Regions from separate parts of the Salinivibrio sp. PR932 genome, predicted to be linked through region 3. Evidence: riboswitches for the same ligand, from Rfam matches in the RefSeq annotation. Region 3 holds a riboswitch; each other region holds the start of a gene.
The links. Region 3 has a riboswitch for thiamine pyrophosphate ahead of thiB (thiamine ABC transporter substrate binding subunit). Riboswitches for the same ligand answer to the same signal wherever they lie in the genome.
Positions count from the first base shown of each region.

Region 1: linked by a shared signal. The riboswitch ahead of thiC (phosphomethylpyrimidine synthase ThiC) and the one ahead of thiB (thiamine ABC transporter substrate binding subunit) in region 3 are both predicted to bind thiamine pyrophosphate.
Region 2: linked by a shared signal. The riboswitch ahead of thiD (bifunctional hydroxymethylpyrimidine kinase/phosphomethylpyrimidine kinase) and the one ahead of thiB (thiamine ABC transporter substrate binding subunit) in region 3 are both predicted to bind thiamine pyrophosphate.

Region 1 covers NZ_MUFM01000004.1:134,432-139,613, reverse strand. The annotation lists tRNA gene BZG84_RS03055 (tRNA-Trp) at 44-120, shown strand; gene crcB (fluoride efflux transporter CrcB) at 727-1,107, shown strand; TPP riboswitch at 1,164-1,263, shown strand; gene thiC (phosphomethylpyrimidine synthase ThiC) at 1,357-3,333, shown strand; gene thiE (thiamine phosphate synthase) at 3,330-3,998, shown strand; gene BZG84_RS03035 (HesA/MoeB/ThiF family protein) at 3,982-4,749, shown strand; gene thiS (sulfur carrier protein ThiS) at 4,733-4,930, shown strand; gene BZG84_RS03025 (thiazole synthase) at 4,933-5,182, shown strand, end outside.
Region 2 covers NZ_MUFM01000037.1:10,055-15,236, reverse strand. The annotation lists gene BZG84_RS14180 (homocysteine S-methyltransferase family protein) at 1-159, opposite strand, end outside; gene BZG84_RS16655 (CZB domain-containing protein) at 241-660, opposite strand; partial or broken gene BZG84_RS16650 (methyl-accepting chemotaxis protein) at 679-1,071, opposite strand; gene BZG84_RS14170 (potassium channel family protein) at 1,509-2,534, shown strand; gene thiD (bifunctional hydroxymethylpyrimidine kinase/phosphomethylpyrimidine kinase) at 2,618-3,475, opposite strand; TPP riboswitch at 3,537-3,637, opposite strand; gene BZG84_RS14160 (putative bifunctional diguanylate cyclase/phosphodiesterase) at 3,700-5,182, opposite strand, start outside.
Region 3 covers NZ_MUFM01000012.1:20,246-25,427, reverse strand. The annotation lists gene BZG84_RS07895 (GGDEF domain-containing protein) at 1-597, opposite strand, end outside; gene thiQ (thiamine ABC transporter ATP-binding protein) at 665-1,369, opposite strand; gene thiP (thiamine/thiamine pyrophosphate ABC transporter permease) at 1,363-2,952, opposite strand; gene thiB (thiamine ABC transporter substrate binding subunit) at 2,958-3,944, opposite strand; TPP riboswitch at 3,997-4,098, opposite strand; gene BZG84_RS07875 (DUF547 domain-containing protein) at 4,137-4,928, opposite strand; gene leuD (3-isopropylmalate dehydratase small subunit) at 5,048-5,182, opposite strand, start outside.

The DNA of each region.
Region 1 (5,182 bases), on a different contig from region 3:
GTGGTAATTTGTCGCGGGATCGCTACAATAGGCACCTATCTACAGGGGTATAGCTCCAATTGGCAGAGCAGCGGATTCCAAATCCGCGTGTTGGGGGTTCGAATCCCTCTACCCCTGCCAAATACCAAAGCATCGACATCGTCGGTGCTTTTTTGTATGTGAATCATCAAGCTTCTCGTAAGCCGATTAAGGGTAGGTGTGAACATACAAACGACAAAAAAGCGTGTTGGGGGCTGGGTCGCCAGCCCGGTCGAATCCCTCTACCCCTGCCAAACATCAAAGCATCGACATCGTCGGTGCTTTTTTGTATGTGAATCATCAAGCTTCTCGTAATCCGATAAGAGATAGATGAGAACATGCAAACGACAAAAAAGCGTGTTGGGGGCTGGGTCGCCAGCCCGGTCGAATCCCTCTACCCCTGCCAAACATCAAAGCACCGACATCGTCGGTGCTTTTTTTGTATGTGAATCATCAAGGTTCTCGTAATCCGATTAAGGGTAGATGTGAACATGCAATCTACACAAAAGCGTGTTGGGGGCTGGGTCGCCAGCCCGGTCGAATTCCTCTACCCCTGCCAAATATCAAAGCATCGGCATCGTCGGTGCTTTTTTTGTATGTGACTCATTATGCTTCTAGCACCCTTGATCCTTTTCCCTTTTTCTTCCTCCTGTTTCTTGTTCACATGTCGCGGTATGATGACTTTTTACCAATCGAAAGGAGCACCCTGTGGTAAGCATATTGTGGGTAGGACTTGGTGGCGCATTAGGGGCGTCTTCGCGTTTTTTAGTTTCAGAGTGGAGCGTCGCGGTGTTTGGTCGAGGATTTCCCTACGGCACCCTAATGGTTAATGTGCTGGGATCATTAGCGATGGGTGTCTTTTTAGCGGCGATGAGCCAAGAACTGATTGCCCCAGTGCCTTGGCGTCAACTGATTGCTATTGGCTTTTTGGGCGCGTTCACCACCTTCTCGACCTTTTCAGTGGATACCTTGCTTCTTTTTCAACATGGTGAGACGGTGAAAGCCTTGTTAAACGTGGGTCTCAACCTTGCGTTATGCTTAGGAGCGGCCGCGATGGGGGCTTGGCTGCTAGGACGCATTACTGGGTAGGTAAAAACATGCTAGTACGTCGCTTGTTGTTGCGGCGGTGATTTCTTATACTGGCGTTGAACTTGTCGGAGTGCCAATTGGCTGAGACCACGTTAAGTGGGATCCGTTGAACCTGATCTGGTTAGTACCAGCGAAGGGAACAAGAGATGCATCAGATCACAGACCGTACGCGTCTGCCAGTTTGCTCACATCTCAATTCAGCGTTTTCCGGCAAGCATTAATTCCCATAATGAACACCGGAGTAATGCTATGTCGACCCGTAAACAGGCCCGTCTTGAGGCCAAATCCTTTATCGATTCTCTCTCTGCGCAAACCTACCCCAACTCGGAAAAAGTCTATGTCGAGGGATCGCGACCCGATATTCGCGTAGGGATGCGAGAAATCCATTTGTCTCCGACCTTTGTGGGTGGCAGTAAAGACAATCCGCAGTACGAGGCCAATGAGTCCATTCGGGTTTATGACACATCAGGGCCTTATACTGACCCACAGAGTGCTATCGATATTTACCAAGGCTTAGCGCCAGTGCGCAAAGCATGGATTGATGAGCGTGCCGATACAGAGTTCCTTGATGCAGTGAGCTCAGACTATGCGCAGACTCGCCTTAGTGATGAAACCTTGGATGATCTTCGCTTTAGTGCCTTACCGTCTATCCGTCGGGCAAAACCTAACCAATGTGTGACCCAACTTCACTACGCACGCCAAGGCATTATCACCCCAGAGATGGAATTTATCGCTATCCGGGAAAATATGGGACGTCAGCAGTATCGTGAAGAGCAGCTAAACCGCCAGCACCCAGGAGAAAGCTTTGGCGCGCATTTACCCTCAAACATCACTCCCGAATTTGTGCGCCAAGAAGTTGCTGAAGGGCGTGCGATTATTCCGGCCAACATTAACCACCCAGAAGCGGAGCCGATGATCATTGGGCGTAACTTTCTGGTGAAAGTGAATGCTAATATTGGTAACTCGGCGGTGAGCTCCTCCATTGAAGAAGAAACTGAAAAACTGGTGTGGGCGACCCGTTGGGGCGCGGATACGGTGATGGATTTATCGACCGGACGCAATATCCACGAAACCCGCGAGTGGATTTTACGTAATAGCCCAGTCCCGATTGGCACTGTGCCTATGTATCAGGCGCTTGAGAAAGTGAATGGCATTGCCGAAGACCTGACTTGGGAAGTGATGCGCGATACCTTGATAGAGCAAGCCGAGCAAGGGGTCGACTACTTTACCATTCACGCTGGGGTGCGTTTGCACTATGTGCCCATGACTGCCAATCGCGTGACTGGGATTGTCTCGCGTGGCGGGTCGATTATCGCCAAATGGTGCTTGGCGCATCATCAAGAAAGCTTCCTCTATACCCATTTTCGTGAAATCTGCGAGATTTGTGCCGCGTATGATGTATCGCTGTCGTTAGGCGATGGATTGCGCCCAGGCTCAGTAGCTGACGCGAACGACGAAGCCCAGTTCAGTGAGTTACGTACCCTGGGCGAGCTAACCAAGGTGGCATGGGAATACGATGTGCAGGTGATGATTGAAGGCCCCGGCCATGTGCCCATGCACATGATCAAAGAGAATATGGACGAGCAGCTCACCCATTGCCACGAAGCGCCCTTTTATACTTTAGGCCCGCTGACTACCGATATCGCGCCTGGTTACGACCACATCACCTCCGGGATTGGTGCGGCGATGATTGGCTGGTTTGGGTGTGCGATGCTTTGCTATGTCACGCCCAAAGAACATCTGGGTCTGCCCAATAAAGAGGATGTTAAAACTGGGCTTATCACTTACAAGTTGTGTGCGCACGCCGCCGACTTAGCCAAAGGACATCCGGGCGCGCAGGTGCGAGATAACGCCATTTCCAAAGCGCGCTTTGAATTTCGCTGGGAAGATCAGTTTAACCTTGCATTAGATCCAGTGACGGCGCGTGCTTATCACGATGAAACACTGCCTCAAGAGTCGGGCAAGGTCGCGCATTTTTGCTCCATGTGTGGGCCAAAATTCTGCTCTATGAAGATCAGCCAAGAAGTCCGCGATTATGCCAAAGAAAATGGCTATGCCGCTGCGGGCGAAGCGATTGATGTCACCATGCTGGAAGACCCGTTAGCAGGCATGCAGCAAAAATCGCAAGAGTTTCGAGCAAAGGGCAGTGAGCTCTACCTGCAAAAATCCCATCATTCGTTACCACAAGGCGCTGAGGTAGCGGACAGCGATAAGGTGGAGTCATGAGCCTGACCCCGTTTGCATCTATGTCTGAAGGTATAGGCCCATTATATCCGGTGGTAGACGATGTGGATTTGCTCGAACGCTTGCTTTGCTTGGGGGTGAAAACCGTGCAACTGCGTGTGAAGCAGCCGGGGCATCCTCAATTGGCGGATTGGGTACAGCGTGCGGTGGCGTTGGGCCGCGCGCACCATGCCCAGGTGTTTATCAACGATCACTGGCAGCTCGCGCTTGAGGCTGGCGCCTATGGCGTTCATCTGGGCCAGCAAGACATACAAGAGGCGGATCTTGACCTGCTCGCACGACAAGGCGTGCGCCTTGGCGTATCGACACGCAGTCCCGAACAACTTGCTGCAGCGATTGCGCTCTCGCCCAGTTATCTCGCCATCGGCCATATTTTTCCCACTACCACCAAACAGCTCGCCGAGCCGCCGCAAGGCATTTCTGCGTTAGCGCAGCAGGTAGCGACTGTGGATGGCCGCTTCCCGACGGTGGCGATTGGCGGTATTGATCTCAACCGTGCTCCTGACGTTTGGCGCACTGGCGTGGACGCCATTGCGGTGGTCCGTGCCGTGACGCAAGCGCCTGATTTAGCGGCGCTCATTGACGCATTTAATCGCTGTCTTAATCCATCAAGACAACAAGGAGGGCGTGATGCTATCGGACAGTGAATACCTGCGTTATAGCCGGCAAATCATGCTGCCGGAGGTTGGAGAGTGCGGGCAGCAGGCACTTAGCAAGGCGCGCGTGTTAATGGTCGGTGCCGGTGGGCTTGGAACCACCGCGGGCCTCTATCTTGCAGGCGCTGGCGTGGGTAAGTTAGCGATTGCTGACTCGGACCACATTGAGCTATCTAACTTGGCGCGTCAGGTGGCGTATCGGGAGGCGCAAATCGGCACCGATAAAGCCGCGTCGCTAGCCGCTAACTTGGTCGCGCTGAATCCACATTGCCAGTGCCGAGCCATCAATGCCTATCTAGAAGGTGAGCGTCTGGCGCTCGAAGTAGCGATGGCGGATGTGGTCCTTGATTGCAGTGATAATCTCGCCACCCGTCATGCGGTCAACCAAGCCTGTGTAGAGGCTGGTACGCCGTTGGTGAGCGCAGCGGCGATCGGTTGGCAAGGCCAGTTATTGGTTTATCAACCGCATAGCGCATGTTATGCGTGCGCCTTCGCAGACGTGACGCTTTCTGAACCCACACGCTGTGCAGAATCCGGGGTAATGGGACCTGTGGTCGGCATGATGGCCACCGCGCAAGCGCTGGAGGCAATAAAGCTGTTATTAGGGCAGGCGGTCAGGACCAATCGCTTGTCACGACTGGATGGACAAACCATGACATGGCAGCACTTTTCGCTGCCCGTGGATCCGCATTGTGCGGTTTGTCAGCCAAAGCGGGAGGTAAGCGATGCAGTTAACCATTAATGACACGCCGACAGAGGTCAATGCCACGACCGTCGCGCAACTGATTGAGGAGATGAAGGTGCCAGCCGAGTCGGTCGCGGTCGCGCTAAATCAGACCATTATTGCGCGTGATGCTTGGTCATCCACGTCACTCACCGCTGGCGATAGCTTGGCGGTCTTTCAAGCGATTGCCGGAGGATAATTATGTTAACCATTGCGGATACGACGTTTTCATCTCGACTGTTAACCGGCACCGGCAAGTTTGCTAGTCGCAAGACCATGGCCGAGTCACTGGCGGCCAGTGGTACTGAACTGGTCACCATGGCGCTAAAGCGAGTCGATGTCCATGCCATACAAGATGATATTTTAACCCCGCTGCGCGAGCTAGGTGTGCACCTGCTGCCCAATACCTCGGGTGCGAAGAATGCGCAAGAAGCGGTCTTTGCCGCGCGTC
Region 2 (5,182 bases), on a different contig from region 3:
CGTTTTGGCGCCTGCCCGGATAAAGTCTTTGTGTACGTCTTTAACAATATCCGGATGCTCTAACATTACCGCCACCGACCAAAGCCGTGAGCTCACTTGTGGCGCTCGCTGATAAATTTCTTGCCCTAGGCCACCATCGAGTAATGCAATCGACGTCATGGTAACTTCAGCCTCCTTCGGCTTTTTATCCTTGATTTAGGATGAGATTACCATCTGTGTCGTTATTTCACACTCATCGTGTTACGCGACTTCTTCGCTGCCTTCAATCGCCAGATGTTCAAGTTTATCAATCACCGTCATACTGGCATTCTCCATCCCTGTTAGCGCCGCGATCATCTGCTCGGGTTGCTGTGCATGAAACGCTGCTACCGCCGCTTTCGCGTGAGTGTGTACTTGCTCATGAGGGGCGGCGATAGCTTTAAAACTTTGTAACTGGGCGAAGTACTGTCGTCCTTCGCCGCGGTCGTACCACTGCCCTAAGCGGCACTGGGTATGGTCTGTCACATCATCGGCGTTCATGCTATCTTCACCGAGCACCACACGATAAATCGCAAACTTAAAACTGATATGGTCGAGTTTTGCCAGTTCACAAAAGGCACGCAATGCCGATGCTTTAATAGTGGTTCGACTGTGCTGCGCCTGCTCACTTTGCGTCGCCATCGCATCTGCCACCTGTTGGCCTTGCTCACTATATTCAATCGCTTCACTGGCAAGCTGATCGGTTAGCGTACACGCATGCCCACTCCCGGCGCGAATCTTCTCCACCAGCTGAGTAATATCTTGCGTAGCGGTGGAGGTGCGTTCGGCGAGGTTACGGACTTCATCAGCCACCACGGCGAACCCCCTCCCTTGCTCGCCAGCTCGAGCTGCTTCAATCGCCGCATTCAGGGCCAACAGATTGGTTTGGTCAGCCACATCGCGAATCAAGTTCACAATGCCACTGACTTCCTGTGCGTGTTGGTCAAGAGCACGAATTGCTTCCGACGATTGCTGACATTGCGCGGATAATGACTGTACATGGCGAGCAAGATCATTGACTTGTTCGGCACATGACGCCGCCTGATGGCTCACCTCCGTCACACGCTCTTTTTCACCATTAATAGTTTCTGCTAGAGTCGCCAGCGAAGATTGGGTCGAGGTAATCGAATCACCAAAATGGCACAGGTTAGCGTCGATCGCTTTACCGGTTTGGCGTTTTTTCTGTACCACGGCCAGCTCCGATTCTAACGCCGCCTTTTCGCTGTGCAGCGCGTCTATCTGGGCATTGACTTGCTCCAGTTTTAGTTGTAATTCAGTACGTTTTTGTTGTTCTTGTTCGAGTTGACGACGAGATGTAAACACGTGAAGCCCTCCGAGTTGTTAATATACATATTGTACGCCTTATACATACGCATGTGCTTGTAATCGATTAAACTGTGATCCTCTCAACGCCAATGCGTTGATTTACACTGTAAACCCATAAAAAATCCCTTCATACTGGCGTTTCCATAGCGAATGAGCGAGACACTATGACCTTTTGGTTGCTTTTTAAACGTTGGATTATCAGCCACTTCGCCCATTTAAACGGGCGTATTCTCGGATTGGTCGTACTCGCCTACGGCATCATTGGCTGGCTGCTTTTACAATCGGCGGGTGAAACTGAGATGACTCAGTCACTCAGTCGCTACATCTATTACTTAGTGGTCACCGCCTCTACCGTGGGATATGGCGATTACTCACCCGCCACCGAGGCAGGACAGTGGATTACCGCCTTTTGGATCATTCCCGGTGGACTCGGTCTGTTTGCGGTGGTGATTGGGCATGTAACCAGTGCTTTAGTGGATTATTGGCGACGTGGATTACAAGGAAAACGGAGTCTTACTGTGAAAAATCATATTTTAGTTTTGGGGTGGAACGGTCAGCGTACCATTCAGTTAATCCGTTTATTGCAAAGCGGTATTCATGGCGAGCGCCCGATCGTGCTTTGTGTCCGTCCTGAAATGGAAAATCCGCTGCCTGGCGAGGTAGAGTTTGTGCGCGTGACCAGCTTTACTGATGCCGAGGGCATTGCGCGCGCCGGCATCGACAGTGCCGCGAGTATTATTATCGATAACCCAGAAGACGATATCACGCTTTCTGCGGCGCTGTTCTGCGCTCACAAAAACCCTTCCGCTCATTTGCTCGCGTATTTTCAAGATGATGCACTCAGCCAAATATTGAAGCAGCACTATCCGCACGCTGAATGTGTGCCGTCTGTGTCGGTGGAAATGCTGGCAAAAGCGGCCGTTGATCCCGGTTCAAGCCAATTACATCACGAGCTATTGAGCACGGCTCAAGGGATGACCCAATACTGTGCCCGCTACCCCACCGATGCGAGTGCAACCGATGTCGGCACCTTGTTTAATCAATTAAAGCATGAGCATGATGCAACCTTAATTGGTCTCGACAAAGGCGATGGGATCACCCTGAACCCTCGCCTACACACTGAAGTGGCACCGGGCGATCGCATCTTTTATATCGCCGCCGAGCGTTTACCACATTGGTCTGCCGCCTAACGGACGCGTCCAACGCATCTTTGCTGTTTTCTTTCCGATGCCGCTGCCCCACTTGGGTTGCAGCGGATCGTTTCCATCTCGTCTCAGGGCAATTCCGCGACAGCATGCTCTGCTGGCGACAGACACAAATTATCAGGGTAAGCGTAAAAATGATGCACCGGCCCAGCACCTCTTCCGACCGTTAGCTGCTGACTATGCGCTAAAGCCTCTGTCAAATACTGCTTAGCCGCTCGCCCGGCTTCAATGGGCGTCATTCCCTGCGCGTAATAAGAGGCGATTGCAGCAGACAGTGAACATCCGGTGCCATGGGTGTTGGTAGTTTCAATGCGGCGTGCGCGCAAGGTTTGACAGGTATCTTGGCTAATCCACACATCCACGCTTTCAGGGGCGTGATGTAAATGGCCCCCTTTGAGCATCACGTAAGGACAGCCTAGATGGCGAAGTGCCGGCACCAGCTCATGCATTTGCTCTATAGAGGTAGGCACAGGCCGACCGGTTAAGCGAGCGGCCTCCGGCAAGTTGGGAGTGAGCACCGTTGCTCGCGGAATAAGCTCTTCAATCAACGCCCTCATGGCCTGCTCGTCGAGCAAAGGGTCGCCGCTGGTCGCGACCATTACGGGATCTAAAATCACCGGTAAGTGTGGCGACCGTGCCAGCACAGCAGCGACTTCACGAATAATCGCTTGATTGGCCAGCATACCGATTTTCACCGCACGCACCGGCATGTCGTATAACACTGCATCTAATTGGGCGCGCACAAAATCGGGCTCAACCGCCGAGACGGCCTCGACACCGCAGGTATTTTGCGCGGTTAGCGCGGTGATCACCGAGCACGCATAGCCGCCGGTCGCTGAAATCGCTTTAATGTCGGCTTGAATGCCCGCACCACCACCGCTGTCTGAGCCGGCAATGGTAAGAATAACAGGTGGAGATAGGTTCATAATGGCCCCTTAATCATCAGGGGCGGAAGGAGACAAAGTACGGCAGTATGCATCACTTTGTGCGCTGATCGTGTCAGTTCCCTCCGCCAGTGCTAACTGGATCAGGTTCTACGGGTCCTGCTTTCGCAGTCTCAGCAATTACTTGCTCCCCGACTAACTGTGTTCAGAATATGCATCCTACGGATAAAGCGCAAGCCTCATCTCTAATCCGATGATGACCACGGCTATCCAGACACGGGCGCACTGATAGCCGTCGCTGGGCACTCACATCCGGTTTGCAGAAGCTGTTCAAACTGTTCTGTTCCCAGCGGTTTGGCATACAAGAAGCCTTGCACTTGATCGCAGCCAATACGCTGCAAAATCTGTTGCTGGCCAACTTCTTCCACGCCTTCGGCCACCACACCGTGGCCAAACCCATGCGCTAGGTCGATCACGCTACCAACAAGGTGTTTGTCACCGGCGTTAGATGCAAGATCTTGAATAAAGCTACGATCAAGCTTCACCCAATCCACAGGAAGCTGTTTCAAATAGCTCAATGAACTGTAGCCTGTGCCAAAATCATCAAGCGCAATGTGCATCCCCGCATCACGGAGCTGTTGTAACTCTTTGAGCGCCACCGACATGTGTCGAATTAACGCCGATTCAGTAACCTCAAGCTGAATGATTTGGGTGGGTACTTCCAGCGCTTGGCAGCGGGCAAGAATGCTGTCGGCAAAACCGTGGCGAAGTTGCTGGGAAGAGACATTGATGGCTAAGTGAAACGCCTCGGGCAAGGTGTATTGCTCTCGCCAACGGACCAGCGCGCGCAACGCCATAGAAAAAACTGCATCGCCGAGTTGGATCATATCGGCACTTCGCTCGGCAATGGGAATAAACTCGGCCGGGCTGATCGCTCCCAGTTGCGGATGACGCCAACGTAATAACGCCTCAGCGCCTACCATGCTACCAGTATTGAGATCCCATTTGGGCTGAAAGACCAAAGACAGACCCCCTTGTTCAAGGGCAGGGCTAAGTCCATTACGGATCATATGCTCACGTTGCGATTTCGCATCCAACTCTTGGCGATAATGACCCACTTCGGTGTCATCGGTCGGGATGGCTAGAATCGCTTGGCGAAAGAGTTGCTCCACATCGTGATGCTCCCCTTCCGCTTGAGCTATTCCCACATGGCAGTGCATCGACATCAAACGGCCATCAAGGGTGTGATGCCCACTCAATAATCGACAAATCCGCTTGGCAAGTGCGTCAATGGCGGTGATATCTCCTTCCACTACCATCACCAAACGTGTGTTATCCCAGACACCAATGCGCCGCCCTCTTGCGACCGAGCTACTGGCTAAGAGCCCCGCTAGGTGCTTATACAGCGCTTCTGTCATTAAGTGGCCTTGATGCTGTGTGACCGCCTCCATCCCATCCAACGCGATCATAAACACGGTCACCATCCCCTTGGTGAGTTGACGTTCAGCCGCATCCACCAGCGCACGTCGATTGGGTAGATTGGTTAGAGGATCGGTTAAAGACAGGGTACGTAATGCCGCAGTTTGCTTATTCACTAACATTTGCAAACGTGCCGCTTGATCACGCTCTTTCAGGGTTTTGAATTGAAAATGAAGAATATTATGGATGCGCTGGAGCACTTCATGGTGATCAAACGGCTTGGTGAGATAATCAATGGCCCCACGGCATAAGGCTTGATTGCGCAGATTG
Region 3 (5,182 bases):
TTGCTTGAAATGGTCGACATCAAAAATACAAATCCAAGGATAACTCGCCTGATCCAAATCGCTGTCCATCGCCGCGGGCGCTTGCGCTAAGCGATCACTAATCAGGTCCAATTTCTTGGTCAGCACCTTGCGATTGAATAGACCGGTAAAGCTGTCTCGCTCGCTGGCCATAATGATTTGTTGATAGTTCTCATAGATGTGAATGAGGCCAGACACCAGAGCAAGCTGTTCCTCGTTTAATTGCTCGGCGCGGCCACATAAGACACCGCGAATGTCTTCGTCTTTTTCGTAATAGATAGGGACGGCAACCAAGGTGTGATCGTGCGCCTGATGCACGGTGACCTTTTGGCTCTCGAGGCAGTCTTCCAGCAGCGCATCCACTTGTTCGATATTTTCTTGCTGAAAGGCGCTGTTGTCATTGGTACCCAGCACCGTAAAAGGGGGATTGAGTCCAGAACAGTAATCGAGTAACACCACTTCACTGACAGGCGTTAGCTCAAGGATCGACGTCAGTAGGCTCTTGGTAATCGCATCAACTTCAGTTTTGGCCGTGAAATCGACGATAGAGTCGAGTATCTGAATGCTACTGGCGGGCACAAAGCGCCTCCTTAAAAGGGTCTATTCCTGTTGTCAGTATAGAAGCCAAACGAGGAGGCGCCATCTATTAGGGGGATTCCATCATGCCCATATAACGATGCATCGCCGGTGGGGGCGCATTCAGGTCAGCGACGGGGCGAGACAAGGCAATCTGGCCCTCATCGACGTAAAGAAAACGTGAGGCAATGGCTTTCGCATCGTCGGGGTGATGGGTCACCATCAAAACGGTTGTACCTTGCGCGTGGGCGGTCCGTTTCACCAAGGCTAACATGTCTTTTTTCAACGCAGGATCAAGGGCTGAAAAAGGCTCATCAAGTAATAACAGAGGCTGTTGACGTGCAATACTTCGTCCGAGTGCAATCCGCTGGCGCTGCCCGCCGGACAATGCGCCGGGTAAACGATCTAAATAAGGTGTCAGCCCCACCGCATCCGCGGCGCTTCTCACGCTCTCTTTTTGTGCGTGACTGAGCTTGAGTGAAGGCGAAAGTCCAATCGCCATGTTGTCAAACACCGATAAGTGGGTGAAGACATTATGCTCTTGAAACAGGATGGAGAGTGGGCGCTGGTGAGCCGGCGCGGTAGTGACTGGCTTACCTGCAATCAAAATCTCGCCACTATCAGGAGCAATTAATCCTGCAATCAGAGAGAGTAAGGTACTTTTCCCTGCGCCGCTTGGGCCGAGTACAGCAACAATCTCTCCCGGCGCAATGTGGGCGTCGAAGTGCATCCACGCTTGCTGGTAGCGATACGTGATATTGGAAAGGGTTAGCATGCGTGTCTCCATTGGACGAGGCGGATGATCAGAGCGTAGCTGCCTAAACTGGTCGCTAATAACAGCATGGCCGCCGCGGCGCCCGCATCCATTTGATAACTGCCCATCAGACGAAATAGATACAAAGGCAGTGTTTGAAAGTGTTGGCTACCAAATAAAGAGATGGCGCTGAGATCGCCCATCGAGAGGACAAAACTGACCGCGAGGCCACGTGCTATTGGGCGGCGTAAGCACTGCCATTCAATTAAGCGCAAGCGGGTAACCCCGCGCACGCCTAGGGTGGCACAGAGTGCATGATAAGATTGCGCCACTTGATAGGCAGGGGCACTGAGCACCTTAATCAAATACGGTAAGGCCATCAGCGCATTGACCCCCATCACCAACCACAAGGCGAGGCTAAAGACATCGCTAAATTGGCGAAACAGCAAAAACAGTCCAGTGCTTAATACGATACTTGGCACGACCAAAATCATGGCCCCCAGCGTTTCAATACCATCGGCTCGTTTTTTTTGACCATGAAATCGCCAGTGACGACTGGCTAAGATCACTGCAATTGCCAACACAAATGCAATGGCGCTCGCGCCGGTGGCCACCCACAATGAGTGCATGGTGGCTTGCCATAACGCTGTATCGGCAAGGACAGTGAGCGCACTCGGGTTGAGCCCGCGATACAGCACTACACCCAGTGGCGGCAATACGAGAAGCAAGACCAAGGTTATCCAGAGCAGATCCCAGCATTTCGCCGCTCGGCTATCGAGGGCATGCGGCAATGGTAATACTTCACTGGGTGTATTCGGCACCGCGCGTGTGAATGTTTGCACTACAAACGCAATGGTGCCGCACAGCATCATCTGCCACAGCGCTAATGCCGCGCCGGTTTGCAAATCAAAGTCAAAGCGAATGGCTTGGTAAATGGCCAACTCTATGGTGGTGGCTTTGGGGCCGCCTCCAAGCGCCATGACGGTGGCAAAACTGGTAAAGCAGAGCATAAACACCAGCCCGACGATATGGGGCAAACTTTGGCGAAGATAAGGCCATTCAAGGTGACGAAAACGCTGCCAGCCACCTAAGCCCAATTGAGTCGCTAAGCGGCGTTGATCGGCGGGGATCCCCTCGAGTGCTTGCACCATGATCTGGGCGGAAAATGGTAAGTTGAAAAACACGTGTGCCAGCAAAATGCCGCTCAATCCATAAATGGAAAATGGCATAGAAAGATCAAAATGTTGTAGGGTGTCGGCGAGCAATCCGCTGCGACCAAAAATGGCTACCAAGCCAAATACCCCAATCAGCACAGGCAGCACTAAGGTCATGGCAAACAGTTTCAACAACCAACGCTTACCCGCAAACTCGCGACGCGACAGGGCGTGGGCAACAGGAATCGCCAATCCCACACTGAGGATCACTGATAAAATGGCTTGCTTGAAGCTAAATACGGTGACGTGACGAAGGTAGGCATCTTGCCATAGTGCCTGAAGGTTAAGATCTTGGCTGTGAGAGAACAGCGCCCAAAGAGCGCTGCCAATTAAAAGCACGACGAGACTGGCCGCGAGACTGCCCGGCCAAGTGCGTGAAGGGTTGAGCATGACGATTATTCAACCAACGCCGTTTGCCAGTCACGCACCCATTGTTGACGGTTGCCCATCACTTCATCGGGTTGATAAATCAAGCTTTTTTCTGGCTTACTCAAGGTATAGAAGGCATCCGGTAACGTGATATCAGTAACAGGGTACATCCATTGCGTAAGGGGAATGATCGACTGCGCTTCATCGCTGAGCATAAACTGCAAAAACGCATCGGCCAGTTCTGGCTGGTCGGTGTAGGCTGATTTTGCGGCCACTTCAATCTGCATATAGTGGCCCTCTTCAAACGTCGCGGCGGCAAAGCGGTCATCATCATCGGCAACCAAATGGTAAGCCGGTGATGTGGTGTAAGAGAGCACCATGTCCGCTTCCTTGTTCAGGAACATGTTGTACGCTTCGGTCCAGCCTTTGGTCACGGTAATGGTGTTATCCGCGAGATCACGCCATGCTTGCTGGCTTTTATCGCCGTAGACTTTCTGGATCCAAAGCATTAAGCCTTGGCCAACGGTGGAGACACGGGGATCTTGGTAAATCACACTGATGTCATCACGATCTTCAATCAAGGCTTTCAAGCTCTTGGGCGGATCGAGCAGGCGCGTGGTGTCGTACACGAAGGCAAAGTAGCCGTAATCGTAGGGGATAAAGTAGGGATTATCCCAACCGCCGGGTACCTGTAGGCGCTCCGTATTCACCGCGTGCTCGGCGACAATGCCGCTCCGCTCCGCTTCTTTCATTAAATTGGTGTCTATACCCAACACGATATCGGCGCTGGTGTTACTGCCTTCAATCCGCATGCGGTTTAGCAAGGCTGCGCCGTCTTCAAGGGACACAAACTCGACCTTACAATTACAGCGTTTCTCGAAGGCGGCTTTAATTTTTGGCCCTGCGCCCCAATCGGCGATAAACGAGTCGTAGGTATAGACAGTCAGCGGGTCGGCGGCGCGGGCGCCAAGCGATAACAGAGACAAAGAAAGTACGGTTAAAACAGACGTAATGACTTTCACAGCACGCTCCTAAGTTGGGCGTGGGTGTTGAGGCTGGTTGATGACATCATCAAGTCTCAATCCCTACGCCAGTGTTAGCTGGATCAGGTTCGATGGGTTTAGCGCGGTGCGCAATCTCAGCCAAGAGGCTCCCCAATGAGTACGAAGCCATTGTACTGATTGGCTTAGGGTTAACCAAGCCTTTTAGTCAGCGGTTCGGTTAAGCGCCCAGTCGTAGTCATAGTCTAAGCGTGCATCCTCGGGAAGTTTGATATCGCGGTATTGATTGATATGGGTGATTACTCCTTGTTCACTGCCGCCAAAATCGGCCTCAAACCACTCATAGATAGAAGAAAGCTGCCACTGACCGCCTTGCTGACTCACGCCTTTATCACTGTTAATAAAGGTATAGGCGGCTTGTTCTAATTGTGCCTCTAAGGTGTCGGCTTGAAAGGCTTGTGGCTGTAGGTTCGGACAGCCAAGGCTGGCACAATTGACCGCATAATGGGTACGCGGATCTTGCCAGAGCGGGCGCAGAATACGGTGCTCAATATCATTCAAGGTAAGCGGCTCTCCTGCCACCGTGACCACCTCATCATCCCAAGGTCCAAAGCTAAACAGGCCACCGAGTTTGGTGATCGAACGGACTGGATACGCATCCAAAATTAGCTTTACGGTGACTGAATTGTAGAGATTAACCCAGTACGCGTATTGTTCGTCTTTGGTCAAGGTGCGCGGGTCGCGCGCGGTGAGCATGCTAATGTAATGATCGAGAGTCGCTTTATCGGCCTCGGTGACGGCTGCGTAGTTAAATAAGGTGTGCTGTCCTTGAGGCTGTAAATATTTATCGAGTAATACTTGCCAGCTGTGATGGGTAAACGTGGCTTGGCTGGCGGGGTTGTGCGCATCCCACATTGCCCAATAATCGGCTTTCGGGGCGGCCAAGGCTGGAAAAGCAACGAGTAACCAAAAAATGAGCGTGATCCGTGTTCGCATACCGCTTCCTCAATCGCGAGCGTATCTTGTTTATATCCTAGACCAGCTTGCGCCATGTTTGCTTTCATGGCCATAAAAAAACGCTGCTTGAGCAGCGTTTTAGTGGTTAAAGTGTTGTGTTATGCCAAAAAGGCGGGAATGTTTTGCTCAAAGCGCGAGATCTCAGCGTCGTGCTGAAGCGTGAGGCCAATGCTATCTAATCCTTCCAACAAGCAATGACGGCGAAAATCATCCATCTGGAAGCTAAAGCAGTG